Regions from separate parts of the Vibrio pelagius genome, predicted to be linked through region 3. Evidence: predicted binding sites of a transcription regulator. Region 3 holds the regulator's gene; each other region holds the start of a gene.
The links. Region 3 encodes MetJ, which represses methionine synthesis genes. Its sites were predicted from a motif close to TTAGACNTNTANANGTCTAA; they were not measured.

Region 1: a site for MetJ is predicted at 1,400-1,419, ahead of metN (methionine ABC transporter ATP-binding protein MetN). Genes of this name have one in related genera too.
Region 2: a site for MetJ is predicted at 2,187-2,206, ahead of metH (methionine synthase). Genes of this name have one in related genera too.

What each region holds. Positions count from the first base shown of each region.
Region 1 is NZ_AP025503.1:2,455,287-2,460,146, reverse strand. It holds gene vsple_RS10710 (methionine ABC transporter permease) at 1-280, opposite strand, end outside; gene metN (methionine ABC transporter ATP-binding protein MetN) at 270-1,304, opposite strand; gene gmhB (D-glycero-beta-D-manno-heptose 1,7-bisphosphate 7-phosphatase) at 1,521-2,072, shown strand; gene vsple_RS10695 (MliC family protein) at 2,121-2,459, shown strand; gene treR (trehalose operon repressor TreR) at 2,531-3,475, shown strand; gene treB (PTS trehalose transporter subunit IIBC) at 3,669-4,860, shown strand, end outside.
Region 2 is NZ_AP025503.1:339,041-343,900, forward strand. It holds gene vsple_RS01595 (DUF6933 domain-containing protein) at 1-541, opposite strand, end outside; gene vsple_RS01600 (cation:proton antiporter) at 802-2,085, opposite strand; gene metH (methionine synthase) at 2,255-4,860, shown strand, end outside.
Region 3 is NZ_AP025503.1:2,914,912-2,919,771, reverse strand. It holds gene vsple_RS12990 (malic enzyme-like NAD(P)-binding protein) at 35-1,321, shown strand; gene metJ (met regulon transcriptional regulator MetJ) at 1,502-1,822, opposite strand; gene vsple_RS12980 (O-succinylhomoserine (thiol)-lyase) at 2,032-3,216, shown strand; gene vsple_RS12975 (bifunctional aspartate kinase/homoserine dehydrogenase II) at 3,216-4,860, shown strand, end outside.

The sequences.
Region 1 (4,860 bases), 460 kb from region 3:
ACGTACCGATCAGTAGTTTAGTCAGTGGGATGATAGCAACCATCAATACTAGGAAAGGTACAGAACGCCCGACGTTCACTATTGCGCCAAGAATTTTGTTTAGCTTGGTGTTTTCTAACAAACCCCCTTTTTTAGTGGTGTGCAGAATAACGCCAAGTGGAATACCTACAGCGAAACCGACGATGCCAGCTACTGCGACCATGTAGAGCGTTTCCCAAGTCGCGCCAAGTAGTAGGTTTCCGTTAAGACTTAACCAATCTGTGATTTCATTAAAGGACATAGCCAAGTACCTCTACTTTTACATTGTGTTCACGTAGGAATTCGATTGCTGCGTTGTCGTCTGCTTCTGTACCGAAAAGTTCAGCGACCATCATGCCGAACTTCACGCCACCGGCGTAATCGAGGTCGGAGCTTAAAATGCTAACGTCGATGTTGAACTTGCGTGCGATTTGAGTCATTAGCGGAGCATCAACGGTGGCGCCAGTAAACTCAAGACGGACCAGAGGGTAGCTACCTTCAACGCGCGTTGTTTGCAGTCTTACTTCGTAGTCTTCTGGAATAGAAAGATCGAGCGTTGAGCGAATGAATTGATGCGCCAGTTCTGTTTTAGGGTGAGCAAAAATGTCGCCAACAGTGCCTTTTTCTACCAGCTCACCACCTCCGATGATTGCCACTTCATGACAAATGCTTTTCACGACATCCATCTCGTGAGTAATCAATAGCATAGTGATGTTTAGCTTGCGGTTGATCTCTTTAAGTAGCTCAAGGATAGATTGAGTCGTTGCCGGATCTAGTGCGCTGGTCGCTTCATCACACAGCAGGACTTTAGGATCAGACGCCAGTGCACGAGCAATCGCGACACGCTGCTTTTGACCACCACTTAGGTTTGATGGGTAGCTGTCGCGCTTATCTGCGAGGCCAACAAGCTCAAGCAGTTGGCTCACTTTCTCTTCGATGATTGCCTTGTCTGTACCAGCAAGCTCTAGCGGCAGTGCCACATTATTGAATACGGTACGAGAAGAGAGCAGGTTAAAGTGTTGGAAAATCATACCGATGTTACGTCGTGCTTCACTCAACTCTGACTTGCTTAGCTTTGTGAGGTCGACGCCATCAACAATCACTTCACCTGAGGTAGGTGCCTCTAGCATGTTCACGCAGCGGATCAGCGTACTTTTACCTGCACCTGATGAGCCGATAACGCCAAAGATCTGACCTTGAGGGATGTGAAGATTGATGTCTATTAAGGCGTTGATCTCTTTCGCGCCTTGATAGAAAACCTTGTTGACTTGATTCACTTTAATCATAAATAAACCTGTAACGGTGAACAGAATAATATGTTGATAGTTTGTTCGATTTACAGACGATGCTATGGCGTTACGTGATCTAAGTCAATAGATATTTTTACGTCTAGACGTCTAAACGTAAAAATATCTATATCAAGTACTACAATTAGCAGGTGATGAAGCTACTAAAGCGTGCAATAATTAGTGATTAATAGAGAGTTGATTGAGAACCAAATTTTGTCAAAACCGGCTGTATTTTTAGATCGTGATGGCGTAATTAACGTTGACCACGGCTACGTGCATGATGAGCATGATTTCGAGTATATCGACGGCGTCTTTGAAGCAGCAAAAGCCTTCAAAGACATGGGATACCTTTTAGTATTGGTCACCAACCAGTCAGGTATCGCTCGTGGTATGTTTAGCGAAGACCGCTTTCTATCTTTAACTCAATGGATGGACTGGAATTTCGTCGACAATGGCGTAGAGTTAGATGGTATTTACTACTGTCCACATCATGCAGAGCACGGTATTGGCGAATATAAGCAAGATTGCGATTGTCGCAAGCCCAAGCCTGGAATGTTCATTTCGGCGCGTGACTTCTTGAAGATTGATATGGCGAAGTCAGTCATGATCGGCGACAAAGCGGAAGACATGATGGCAGCAGAAGCTGCAGGTGTTGGCACTAAGGTGCTCGTCAGAACGGGTAAACCGGTTACAGAAAAAGGTGAAGCCTTAGCGAGCGTAGTCCTCGATAGCATTGCAGACGTGCCTGCTTACCTGAAGCGTTAATTCAACAACAACAGCAGTTGGGTTGTTTTTTAATCGAAAGGGATGTTTATGAAGAGACAGTATACCGTTTGCCTATTTACATTGGCAGCACTGATGGGATGTTCTCAATCTGAGGTGGTAGAGAAAGATATCTCCAGTGGTGAATACATGACTTACCAGTGCGAATCTGACCAAACATTTGATGTTGCTTACGGTGACGGGCAAGCGGTTCTTCGACTGCCTGATAACCAATATCGCCTTAAACACGTGGTGTCTGCTTCTGGTGCTAAGTATATTAGTGATGCCGAAACCACGGAACAGATGGACGCCATCACCCTGTTTACCAAAGGCGAACATGCTCGATTGGAACTTGGAAGAGTGACTTACCGCAACTGCCGTATCCAATAATCAATCAATAACGACAAGTCACGGAAAATCCGTTACTTGTCGTTTTTCTATCAATAACTTTATAAGACTCGATGCAAAAAAAACTCACTATTCTTGATATCGCAAAGCTCTCAGGTGTTGGAAAATCAACGGTTTCCCGTGTTCTCACTAATGATCCTAAAGTGAAGCCAGAAACACGTGAAAGAGTAGAAAGAGTGATTCAGGAGTCGGGTTACACTCCCTCTAAATCAGCGCAATCGATGCGTGGCGGCAGCCAAAAAGTGGTTGGTGTGATCATCTCTCGTCTGGATTCTCCGTCTGAGAACAAAGCCGTAAGTACGATGCTCGAAGAGCTGTATCGCGCTGGTTATGATGTGGTGATCATGGAGAGTCTGTTCGATCGTGAGAAAGCCAATGAGCATCTTCAAGTTCTTAAGCAGCGTAATGTTGATGGCATTATTGTATTTGGCTTTACCGATTGTGATATCGAAGCCATCGAATCGTGGGAACACCGCGCAGTTGTGATTGCATTAGATACTGAGAACGTCACCTCGATTAACTACGATAACCAACAGGTGATTGGCAGTGCCCTTGCTTACTTGCAAGAGCAGGGCTTATCCGAGATCGGCTTTATCGGTGTTGATCCTAGTGACAAATCGACGGGTGAATTACGTCTGAACGCCTATCTGAATTGGTGTAGTGACAACAACATTAAGCCAAACTACCAGACTGGTGCTTTGCACCATGAGAGTGCCTACCAACTGGTTGACCTAGTGCTTAGATCGACGACTCAAGCGATCGCTTGTGCGAGTGATACATTAGCACTGGGCGTGATAAAACGTCTGCAAGAGTTGCAACGTGAAGATGTGATGGTAACTGGGGTCGGTGGCAGTGATCTGCTTTCATTTTTATTCCCACGTGTATTTAGTATTGATCCTGGTTATCAATCTGCGGGTACTTTGGCTGCTAAGTTGCTGATATCTCAATTACTTGGTCAAACTCCTATCTCTCATCATACCCAAAAGCCCATCGTTTAAGTCCTCATTTCTAGGGTGAGCTCGGTCTATTTACTAAACTGAAGAGTGTGATCTCATTCAATTAATGGGACTGTTCCCATTTTAATTCTATTATCATGCAGGCACTATATTTACCAAGTTATGGGAATGTTCCCATTGGTGATGAATTCAACTGAATTTGAGTGTAGAACGAAGAGAACCAGGGTGGGGTAGTATGGGTAAGATGGCGAAGCAAGACATTACGCGTCTTATTGAGTTAGTGGGTGGAAGTGACAATATAGCGAGTGTTAGTCACTGCTTAACTCGTTTACGTTTCGTATTGAATGACACAGACAAAGCGGACAAAACTGAGTTAGAGAAACTGAGCTTAGTAAAGGGGTGTTTTACCAACGCGGGTCAATTTCAAGTCGTGGTTGGTACTGAGGTCGATGAGGTCTACAAGTTACTGATTGAACAGACTGGCAAACAAGAGTCGTCGAAAGATGAGGCCAAGTTGGCTGCTCGTCAAAACATGAATGTGTTAGAGCGCGGTATTTCACACCTTGCCGAAATTTTTGTACCGCTGCTGCCTGCCATTATTACTGGTGGTCTTATTCTTGGCTTTCGTAATGTCATCGGCGACATTCGTATGTTCGATGGTAAGACTCTGGTTGAGCTCAGCCAGTTTTGGGCTACGGTCCACTCTTTCCTATGGTTGATTGGTGAAGCTATCTTCTTCTTCCTCCCGGTTGGGGTGTGTTGGTCTACAGTGAAGAAACTGGGCGGAACACCGATCTTGGGTATCACGCTTGGTGTCACCTTGGTTTCACCACAACTGATGAACGCCTACATGATAGGTAAAGCCGTGCCTGAGGTATGGAACTTCGGCCTGTTTGTCATTGAAAAAGTGGGCTACCAAGCGCAAGTGATTCCAGCCATGTTAGCCGGCGTTGCTTTGGCCTTCATAGAAACCAACCTCAAGCGTATTGTTCCGGCTTACCTATATCTTGTGGTTGTGCCATTCGTCTCTATCATTTTGTCTGTGATTTTGGCGCATGCTTTCATCGGTCCATTTGGTCGAGTGCTTGGCGATGGTGTTGCCTTTGCTGCGAAAGCGGCTATGACGGGTGACTTCGCGATTCTAGGTTCCACAATCTTTGGCTTCCTATACGCGCCACTTGTGATTACCGGTATTCACCACACAACCAACGCCGTTGATTTGCAATTAATGCAAGAGCTTGGCGGCACACCCATCTGGCCGCTCATTGCTCTCTCAAATGTGGCTCAAGCATCTGCCGTTGTCGGCATCATTATTTTAAGCAAGCGCGAAGGTGAACGTGATATTTCTGTGCCTGCAGCGATCTCAGCTTACTTGGGTGTAACAGAGCCTGCGATGTATGGCATTAACTTGAAATACAAGTTCCCAA
Region 2 (4,860 bases), 610 kb from region 3:
GCATGCTGTTCATGTCAGCATCAAAGCACATCACTTGCTCGGTATCAGGCAAGCACCCAGAATTTTCAGCAGTATCCTTAAAGAACCAGGCTATCTCGTTTATATGCGACTGCATGCTTCTGTCCGAGCGACTAAAGAAGCGGTATTCGCTGTTTGCGGCCAAGAAGTTATTCAGAATAGGCTCAAAGGTATCATTATTCATGATCATCAGATCTTCACCGAAGTACTGAACCAAGTTAGCTATGCGCTCAATGAAGTCGGTTAGAAACCGTTGGTATTCACCCTTCTTAAGATCAACGAAGGTCATCACATACCGCGTATCTTTCTCAATAGCGAAGATGATGGGTTTACGTTGAACTCGGACTACATGCACCAACCACTCACAGAGCTCTTTTGGAGTACTGCCATCATTTTCTTTCAAGTAATCAGTATCATCAGCTATTAACTTGCATGGAGCAGGGGCTATTGGTGAGAACTCTCTTCCTTTTCGAGTCACGGTGAAGAAATCACTAGCTGCTTTAGTACAGTTGAAAATTAACATGATTCTCTGTTTTAGTTTCTTAATTTGTTCCAGATTAAAGACCATTTGAATAAATGCAACTACAGACAATGTGTAAATGACTTTGGAGCATGAATTTTGTTAGTAGTATCTGGTATCACGTTTGTCGCTGACATCGTTAATTACATCTAACGATAAACGACCTCACAATCTACGAAAGCTTAGTTTGGACTGGAGGGGAAGATTTTGATAGCAACGGTATAGAGGCTACTTAGGAGCAGCCTCTATGTAGGGTCGGAGTGTTATTTGTTTAACTCTTTTTCTGCGAGTTTAGCTTTCTCAATCATTGGTGTAATCGTTGAGCCTTGAATTAAGATTGAGAACACCACAACTGAGTATGTCATGACTAGAATGATCTCTTTTACATCAATCAGTTTGTCTTCGATGACCCAGATACCTGATGGGATAGATAGAGCCATTGCAAGTGCTAAGCCACCACGTAATCCACCCCACGTGAGGATGTTAACTGAGCACGGGTTATAGCTTCTAAAGCGCTTAAAGCCAATGTATGATAAAAATACACTGAGGTAACGCGCTCCTAGTACTAACGGTACAGAGAAAGCCATTAAGATCCAGTCTTCTTTATGGAATTCAAAAAGCAGCATCGACATACCGATCAGTAGGAATAGCACGCCATTTAGAAACTCATCGATGAGCTCCCAGAAGTGGTCTAAGTGATCTTCACTCTCTTTTGAGAATCCGATAAAGCGTGTCCAGTTGCCAATCATAATACCTGATACGACCATAGCTAATGGGCCCGATACATGAAGCACTTCTGCAAACGCGTATCCGGCGGTTGGGATACCAATCGTTAGTAACAACTCCATAGAGTGATCGTCGGTATTGCTGATTAAGTAGTGGAATATAAGCCCCAATACGAAACCATAAACAATCCCACCAATCGCTTCTTGAATAAATAGCATCGTTACGCTGCCCACTGTTGGAGCTTCGCTACCAAATGCGATAGTAAACAGAGTGACAAAGATAACCAGACCGAAACCATCATTGAACAGTGACTCACCTTCAATTTGGGTTGAAATACGTTTTGGGGCATTGAGTTTCTTAACAATCGCTAAGACTGCAATCGGGTCAGTCGGAGAGATAAGAGATCCAAACAGTAAGCAGTAGATAAGATCAAACTGAATGCCGATAACTTGGCAAAATCCGTAAAGCGCAAACCCAATGAAAAAAGTCGAAAATAGAGTCGCTCCTAACGCGAGCACAGTAATTTCCCATTTCTGATCTTTGAGGTTAGGGAGTTTAATCCCTAGCCCACCTGCAAATAGTAGGAAACCTAAAATCCCTTTGAGTAGAAAATCTTCGAAGTTGATACTCGCCACTGTCTCTGAAGCGATTTCAGACAGCTGAAACCAATCGTTTTGACCAGCAATCAGGATAATTAGTGAAAGCATCATCGAACCAGCAGTAATAGCGATTGTGGTTTGCATCTTTCCTATCTTGCTGTTTACAAACGCTATCAACATAGCGGCTGCAGATAAAAAGCAAAGTGTGTAGTAGACCGACATTGGATTTCCGATATGTAACAAAATATGAAAATGAATTTTCGTCCTCTATCGCTTAAATAGCAAACGGTTTTTTGTCATAGATTAGTTATCAATTTCTCCGTTTAGACGTCTAGACTCCTTTTTAATGTGTGATAGGATGGAGTGATAATTAAAGGAATGAGGCTGTACTGTGGGAAGTAATGTAAAGCAACAGATCGAAGCTCAGTTAGAGCAACGAATTCTATTGATCGATGGTGGTATGGGCACCATGATCCAGAATTATAAACTGGAAGAGCAGGACTATCGAGGTGAGCGCTTTGCCAATTGGCATAGTGATCTTAAAGGCAATAACGACCTTTTGGTGCTTACTCAACCTCAGCTTATTAAGGACATACATTCGGCTTACTTAGAAGCTGGCGCAGACATCCTTGAAACCAATACCTTTAACGCAACTACCATTGCGATGGCTGACTATGATATGGAAAGCCTCAGTGAAGAGATTAACTTTGCTGCTGCTAAGTTGGCGCGTGAAGCTGCTGATGAGTGGACTGCAAAAACACCTAACAAGCCTCGTTACGTAGCTGGCGTGCTTGGCCCAACGAACCGTACTTGTTCGATTTCCCCTGATGTAAATGACCCTGGCTATCGAAATGTTAGCTTTGATGAGTTAGTGGAGGCTTACTCCGAATCAACTCGAGCGCTGATTAAAGGTGGTTCTGATCTGATCCTGATTGAGACCATTTTCGATACTCTAAATGCTAAGGCTTGTGCATTTGCCGTTGATACTGTGTTCGAGGAGTTAGGGATTACTCTTCCAGTCATGATCTCAGGTACTATCACAGACGCATCAGGTCGAACGCTTTCCGGTCAAACAACAGAAGCTTTCTACAATTCATTGCGTCACGTTCGCCCACTGTCCTTTGGCTTGAACTGTGCCCTTGGGCCTGATGAACTGCGACCTTATGTCGATGAGCTTTCTCGCATTTCAGAAACCTTTGTTTCAGTTCACCCTAATGCTGGTCTTCCTAACGCATTTGGTGAATACGATCTCTCTCCTGAAGATATGGCCTCTCATGTAAAAGAGTGGGCGGAGAGCGGCTTCCTAAACCTAATCGGTGGTTGTTGTGGCACCACTCCAGAACATATTCGCCATATGGCTAATGTGGTCGAGAACGTTAAGCCGCGAGCTTTACCTGAGTTAGCTGTTTCATGCCGCCTATCAGGGTTAGAGCCCCTCACCATCGACAAAGACACCTTGTTCGTCAATGTTGGTGAGCGTACCAACGTTACTGGTTCTGCTCGATTCAAGCGTCTAATTAAAGAAGAGCTTTATGACGAGGCTCTGGAAGTTGCTCGTCAACAAGTTGAGAATGGCGCACAAATCATCGATATCAACATGGATGAAGGCATGCTAGATGCTGAGGCGTGTATGGTGCGTTTCTTAAATCTATGTGCGTCTGAACCTGAGATCTCTAAAGTGCCTATTATGGTCGACTCTTCGAAGTGGGAAGTCATCGAAGCGGGCCTGAAATGTATTCAAGGCAAGGGCATCGTTAACTCCATCTCTTTAAAAGAAGGTAAAGAGAAATTTGTTGAGCAAGCTAAGCTGATTCGCCGTTATGGTGCTGCGGTTATCGTGATGGCTTTTGACGAAGTCGGTCAAGCAGAAACCCGTCAGCGTAAGCTAGAGATTTGTACTAACGCATACAATATCTTGGTGGATGAAGTTGGTTTCCCACCGGAAGATATTATCTTCGACCCGAACATCTTTGCTGTTGCGACCGGTATTGAAGAGCACAACAACTACGCGGTTGATTTCATTGACGCGGTAGCAGACATCAAACGCGACCTTCCATATGCGATGATTTCAGGCGGTGTTTCTAACGTATCGTTTTCTTTCCGTGGTAACAACTACGTTCGAGAAGCGATTCACGCGGTATTCCTGTATCACTGTTTCAAGAACGGTATGGACATGGGTATCGTTAATGCTGGTCAGCTTGAAATTTACGATAACGTCCCAGATAAACTGCGTGAAGCGGTAGAAGATGTTGTTCTTAATCGTCGTGATGACTCGACTGAGAGATTACTAGATATCGCTGCGGAATACGCTAATAAAGGTGTTGGTAAAGAGGAAGATGCTTCCGCACTCGAGTGGCGTACTTGGGCGGTTGAGAAGCGCCTAGAGCATGCACTTGTCAAAGGTATTACTGAATTTATCGTCGAAGATACTGAAGAAGCTCGTTTGAATGCCAGTAAGCCATTAGAGGTCATTGAAGGTCCCTTGATGGATGGCATGAATGTTGTGGGTGATCTGTTTGGTGAAGGTAAGATGTTCCTTCCTCAGGTAGTTAAGTCAGCGCGTGTAATGAAGCAAGCCGTTGCACACTTGGAGCCTTTCATTAACGCTTCTAAGCAAGCTGGTTCTTCAAACGGTAAGATTTTGCTCGCTACCGTAAAAGGCGATGTTCACGATATCGGCAAGAACATTGTGGGCGTGGTACTGCAGTGTAATAACTACGAGATTATTGACCTTGGAGTGATGGTTCCTTGCGAACAGATCCTAAAAGTCGCTAAAGAAGAGAATGTCGACATTATCGGCCTATCTGGCCTAATTACTCCATCACTCGATGAGATGGTGCATGTCGCTAAAGAGATGGAACGTTTGGATTTCGATTTGCCACTGTTGATTGGTGGTGCAACAACTTCCAAGGCGCATACTGCCGTTAAGATTGAACAGAACTACAAGAACCCTGTGGTGTATGTGAACAACGCATCACGAGCGGTTGGGGTATGTAC
Region 3 (4,860 bases):
CCCCCAATAATAATACTCTAGGAAACCTACACCCATGTCTGATGACACTCTCCAACCTCAATCTGAAGAACTATCACCTCAAGAACAATTCCGTCAGCAAGCTCTTGATTATCATGAGTTCCCAATTCCTGGCAAAATTGCCGTTGAACTGACAAAATCTGCAAATTCTGCAGAAGATCTGGCCCTTGCTTACAGCCCAGGTGTGGCTGAGCCAGTTCGTGAAATCGCACAGAACGTGGATAACGTTTACAAGTACACAGGTAAAGGCAACATGGTTGCAGTTATCTCTAACGGTACGGCGATTCTTGGCCTAGGTAACCTAGGTCCTATTGCTTCTAAACCAGTAATGGAAGGTAAAGCGCTACTGTTTAAGCGTTTTGCAGGTTTAGATTCTATCGATATTGAAGTAAAACACCGCACAATCGATGAGTTCGTAGATACAGTAGCGAACATTGCCGATACATTCGGTGGCATCAACCTAGAAGACATCAAAGCACCAGACTGTTTTGAAATTGAACGCCGTCTAATCGAGCGTTGTGATGTTCCTGTATTCCACGATGACCAGCACGGTACTGCGATCGTAACAGCTGCGGGTATGTTGAATGCGATTGAGCTTCAAGGTAAGAAGCTGGAAGAGTGTAAGATTGTTTGTTTGGGTGCAGGTGCAGCGGCAGTTGCATGTATGGAACTGCTGATCAAGTGTGGCGCGCAGCGTGAGAAGATCTACATGCTAGACCGCAAAGGTGTGATTCACACTCGTCGTGACGATCTGAACGAATACAAGCAACTGTTCGCGAACAACACTGACAAGCGTACTCTAGAAGATGTGATTGAAGGTGCAGACCTATTCCTAGGTGTATCAGGTCCTAACCTGCTACCAGCAGAATCATTGAAGCTAATGGCTGACAAGCCGATCGTATTCGCCTGTTCTAACCCAGATCCAGAAATCAAGCCTGAGCTTGCTCACGAAGTTCGTAGCGACCTTATCATGGGTACTGGCCGTAGTGATTACCCGAACCAAGTCAACAACGTTCTGTGTTTCCCATTCATCTTCCGTGGTGCTCTTGATGTTCGTGCAAGCGAAATCAACGATGCAATGAAGCTAGCGGCAGTGGAAGCGATTCGTGAACTTGCAAAAGAAGAAGTACCTGCAGACGTACTAAAAGCAGCAGGTGCTGATGCACTTGAGTTTGGTAAAGGCTACATCATTCCTAAGCCAATGGATCCACGTCTATTGCCTCGCGTGGCAAAAGCTGTGGCTCAGGCGGCGGTTGATTCAGGTGTGGCTCGTATCGAGATGCCAGCAAACTATATGGCATAGAAGCATATGGCATAGAGACTGGATGGCGTAATCGTCATTTAGTAGAGCGAAGAGAATAATAAAAAACCGACTCATCTGGAGTCGGTTTTTTTATGCCTTAAACTCATGCTGGATGATTTCGGCAATCAATATGGCTCAGCTAAAGCGAATCAAATGTTGAAGGTAGTGACTGAGTTATGATTATTCTTCGTCAAACGCTTCGAACTCAATACCCATCTCTGTCATCAGCTTTTTCACTTCGGCTGGGATATCGTCTGGGCGGTCTTTACGTAGGTCTTCATCTGTTGGTAGAGGCTGACCAGTATATGCATGCAGAAAGGCTTCACACAGTAGCTCACTGTTTGTTGCATGGCGCAGGTTGTTAATCTGGCGGCGGGTACGCTCGTCAGTTAGAACTTTCAGTACCTTTAGAGGGATAGAAACTGTAATTTTCTTTACTTGTTCGCTTTTCTTTCCATGCTCAGCATATGGGCTTATGTATTCACCATTCCAGTCGGCCATTGCGTACCTTCATCACTTTAGTTGTTAGATTAATTTAATAGGGGGGATTTTAGCGGGATTTACCGCCATAAGCAAAGACATATAGACGTCTAGAAGTGTTGACGTCTCATTCTTATGAAAGTAAAGTGAATCACATATATCTAACACAGCCGCCAAACCCCGACAAGCTGCTGTGATTCTCAGACGCCAAAACCTGTAAGGAAACACCTATGAGCAGCCGGAAACCAGCAACCATCGCCGTACGTACTGGTATCGAGTCAGACACTCAACATCATGCCGTTGTTCCACCTATTTATCTGTCGACTAACTATGGTTTTCCCGCTTTTGGTGAAGTGCCTAAGTATGATTACACTCGCTCAGGTAACCCAAACCGTGGCTTATTGGAGACTGCTCTGTTTGAATTGGAGTCTGGTATGGGGGCCGTTGTGACCAACTGTGGTACTTCTGCATTGAACCTTTGGGTTTCCGCTTTCCTTGGTAGTGATGATCTGATTGTGGCGCCACACGACTGCTACGGTGGTACTTACCGCCTTTTCAATACTCGTTCACAAAAGGGTGACTTTAAGGTGCTGTTTGTCGATCAATCGGATCAAGCTGCATTCGATGCTGCGATCGCACTCAAGCCTAAATTGATCTTGTTGGAAACGCCATCAAACCCACTGGTGCGTGTCGTCGACATTGCAGAAACCTGCCGTAAGGCAAAAGAGGTAGGTGCGCTGGTGGCGGTGGATAATACCTTCTTGACTCCTGTGTTCCAAAAGCCTCTAGAGCTGGGTGCTGACTTCGTTATCCACTCAACGACTAAATACATCAATGGACACTCAGATGTGATCGGCGGCGTAGTGATTACTAAGACCGAAGAGCACGCTGAAGAGCTGGCTTGGTGGGGGAACTGCATTGGTGCTACGGGGACACCATTTGATAGCTACATGACGCTACGTGGTATTCGCACACTAGGTGCGCGTATGCGTGTGCATGAAGAGAGCTCTCGTGAGATTCTAACGGCGCTACAGAAACAACCTTTGGTTGATACCATTTATCACCCGAGCCTGCCTGAGCATCCAGGTCATGAGATTGCGAAGAAGCAGCAGTCCGGTTTTGGGTCTATGCTGAGCTTTGAATTTGCTGGTTCTTTCGAGGCACTTAAGCTCTTTGTTGGTGAACTAGAGCTGTTTTCATTGGCAGAGTCTTTGGGTGGTGTTGAGAGCTTGATCTGTCACCCCGCTTCAATGACACACCGCGCAATGGGCGAAGAAGCTTTAGCGGAAGCGGGTGTTTCTCATCAGCTTCTGAGACTCTCAGTCGGCCTTGAAGATGCAGAAGACTTGATTGCGGATCTTGAACAAGCCTTTGCTAAAGCGCAGCAGTTCATCGATAACGGGGAGAACAAGTAATGGCTAACTTTCGCCAATTGCATAAATTTGGTGGTAGCAGCTTGGCAAACCCTGAGTGCTATCAGCGTGTAGTCAGTATTCTCAAAGAGTACTCTAGCGAAACAGACTTGGTAGTGGTGTCTGCGGCAGGCAAAACCACGAACCGATTGATCGAATTTTTAGAGGCGCTGGATAAAGATGGACGTTTGGCTCATGAGTGTCTGCAATCTCTGCGTCAGTTCCAACTCGAGTTGGTTTCAGATCTGTTAGAGGGCGAAGTAGCAGAGCAGTTAACCACAACTCTACAAAGAGAGTTTACGGCTTTAGGTGAATTAACCGCGCCATTAAATGAGGCACAAAAAGCGGCTGTGCTAGGTCATGGTGAAGTGTGGTCGTCTCGCTTACTAGCGGCGCTTTTATGTCAGAGTGATCTCCAAGCTGTAGCGCAAGATGCACGAGATTTTCTGCGTGCCGAAGCGGGTGCTCAGCCAGAGGTGGATCGCGCTCGTTCATACGCATTGATTAAAGAGTCTCTTGCGCAACACGCTCATTGCCGTGTCGTGATTACCGGCTTTATGGCGCAAAACAGCGCGGGTGAAACGGTGCTTTTAGGTCGTAATGGTTCGGATTACTCAGCGACGGTGATTGGCGCACTAGCGGAAGTCGATCGCGTGACGATTTGGAGTGATGTGGCCGGTGTGTATAGTGCTGACCCGAGATTGGTCTCTGATGCTTGTTTGCTGCCTTTGCTGCGTCTTGATGAAGCAAGCGAGCTAGCACGTTTGGCAGCGCCAGTGCTACACAGCCGAACCCTGCAGCCTGTTGCTCAGAGCGCAATGGATCTTAGCCTACGTTGCAGCTATCAACCGGAATCGGGTTCAACTCAGATTGAGCGCGTCTTAGCATCGGGTCGCGGCGCTAAGATCATCACCTCTCTGGACGATGTACTACTGATTCAGCTTACCTTTGGTCACGGCCATGACTTTGAGCGCCTTGAGAGTGAGGTGCTTGAGGGACTTAAGCGTGCTCAGCTTGAGCCACTAGCTTACGAGCTGCAAGCGGATAAACATTGTCTGCGTCTTGCTTATACTGAAGAGATCGCGGGTGGAGCGCTTGAATATCTTCAAGACCACGCGATTGAAGCGGAAATCAAACTCAGAGAGGGTTACTCACTGGTTGCTGCGGTAGGTGCTGGTGTCACTAAGAATCCGAACCACTGCTACGGTTTCTACCAACAACTTAAGAGTGTACCGGTTGAGTTTATCTCAGAATCTCAATCTCGCTTGAGCTTGGTGGCTGTCATTCGTAAGTCGGAAACGGAAACCTTAGTAAAAGGCATTCACTCTCAGCTGTTCCAAGCTCAGAAGCGTGTTGCGATTGCTTTGTGTGGCAAAGGAAACATCGGCTCAAGCTGGCTATCACTGTTTGCTGAGCAAAAGAGTGAGCTAGAAAAGCGCCGTGGCATGAACTTTGAGTTGGTTGCGGTGGTAGGCAGTCAAACTTATTGGTATGACGAACAAGGTATCGATGCTCGCACAGTTGTGGATCGCTTTAATGACGAGGCGGTAGAGTATAAGGATGGTGAGTGGTTAACCAAGTTAGGTTCAATCCAAGGTTACGATGAAGTTGTGGTACTGGATGTGACGGCGAGCAAAGTGTTAGCTG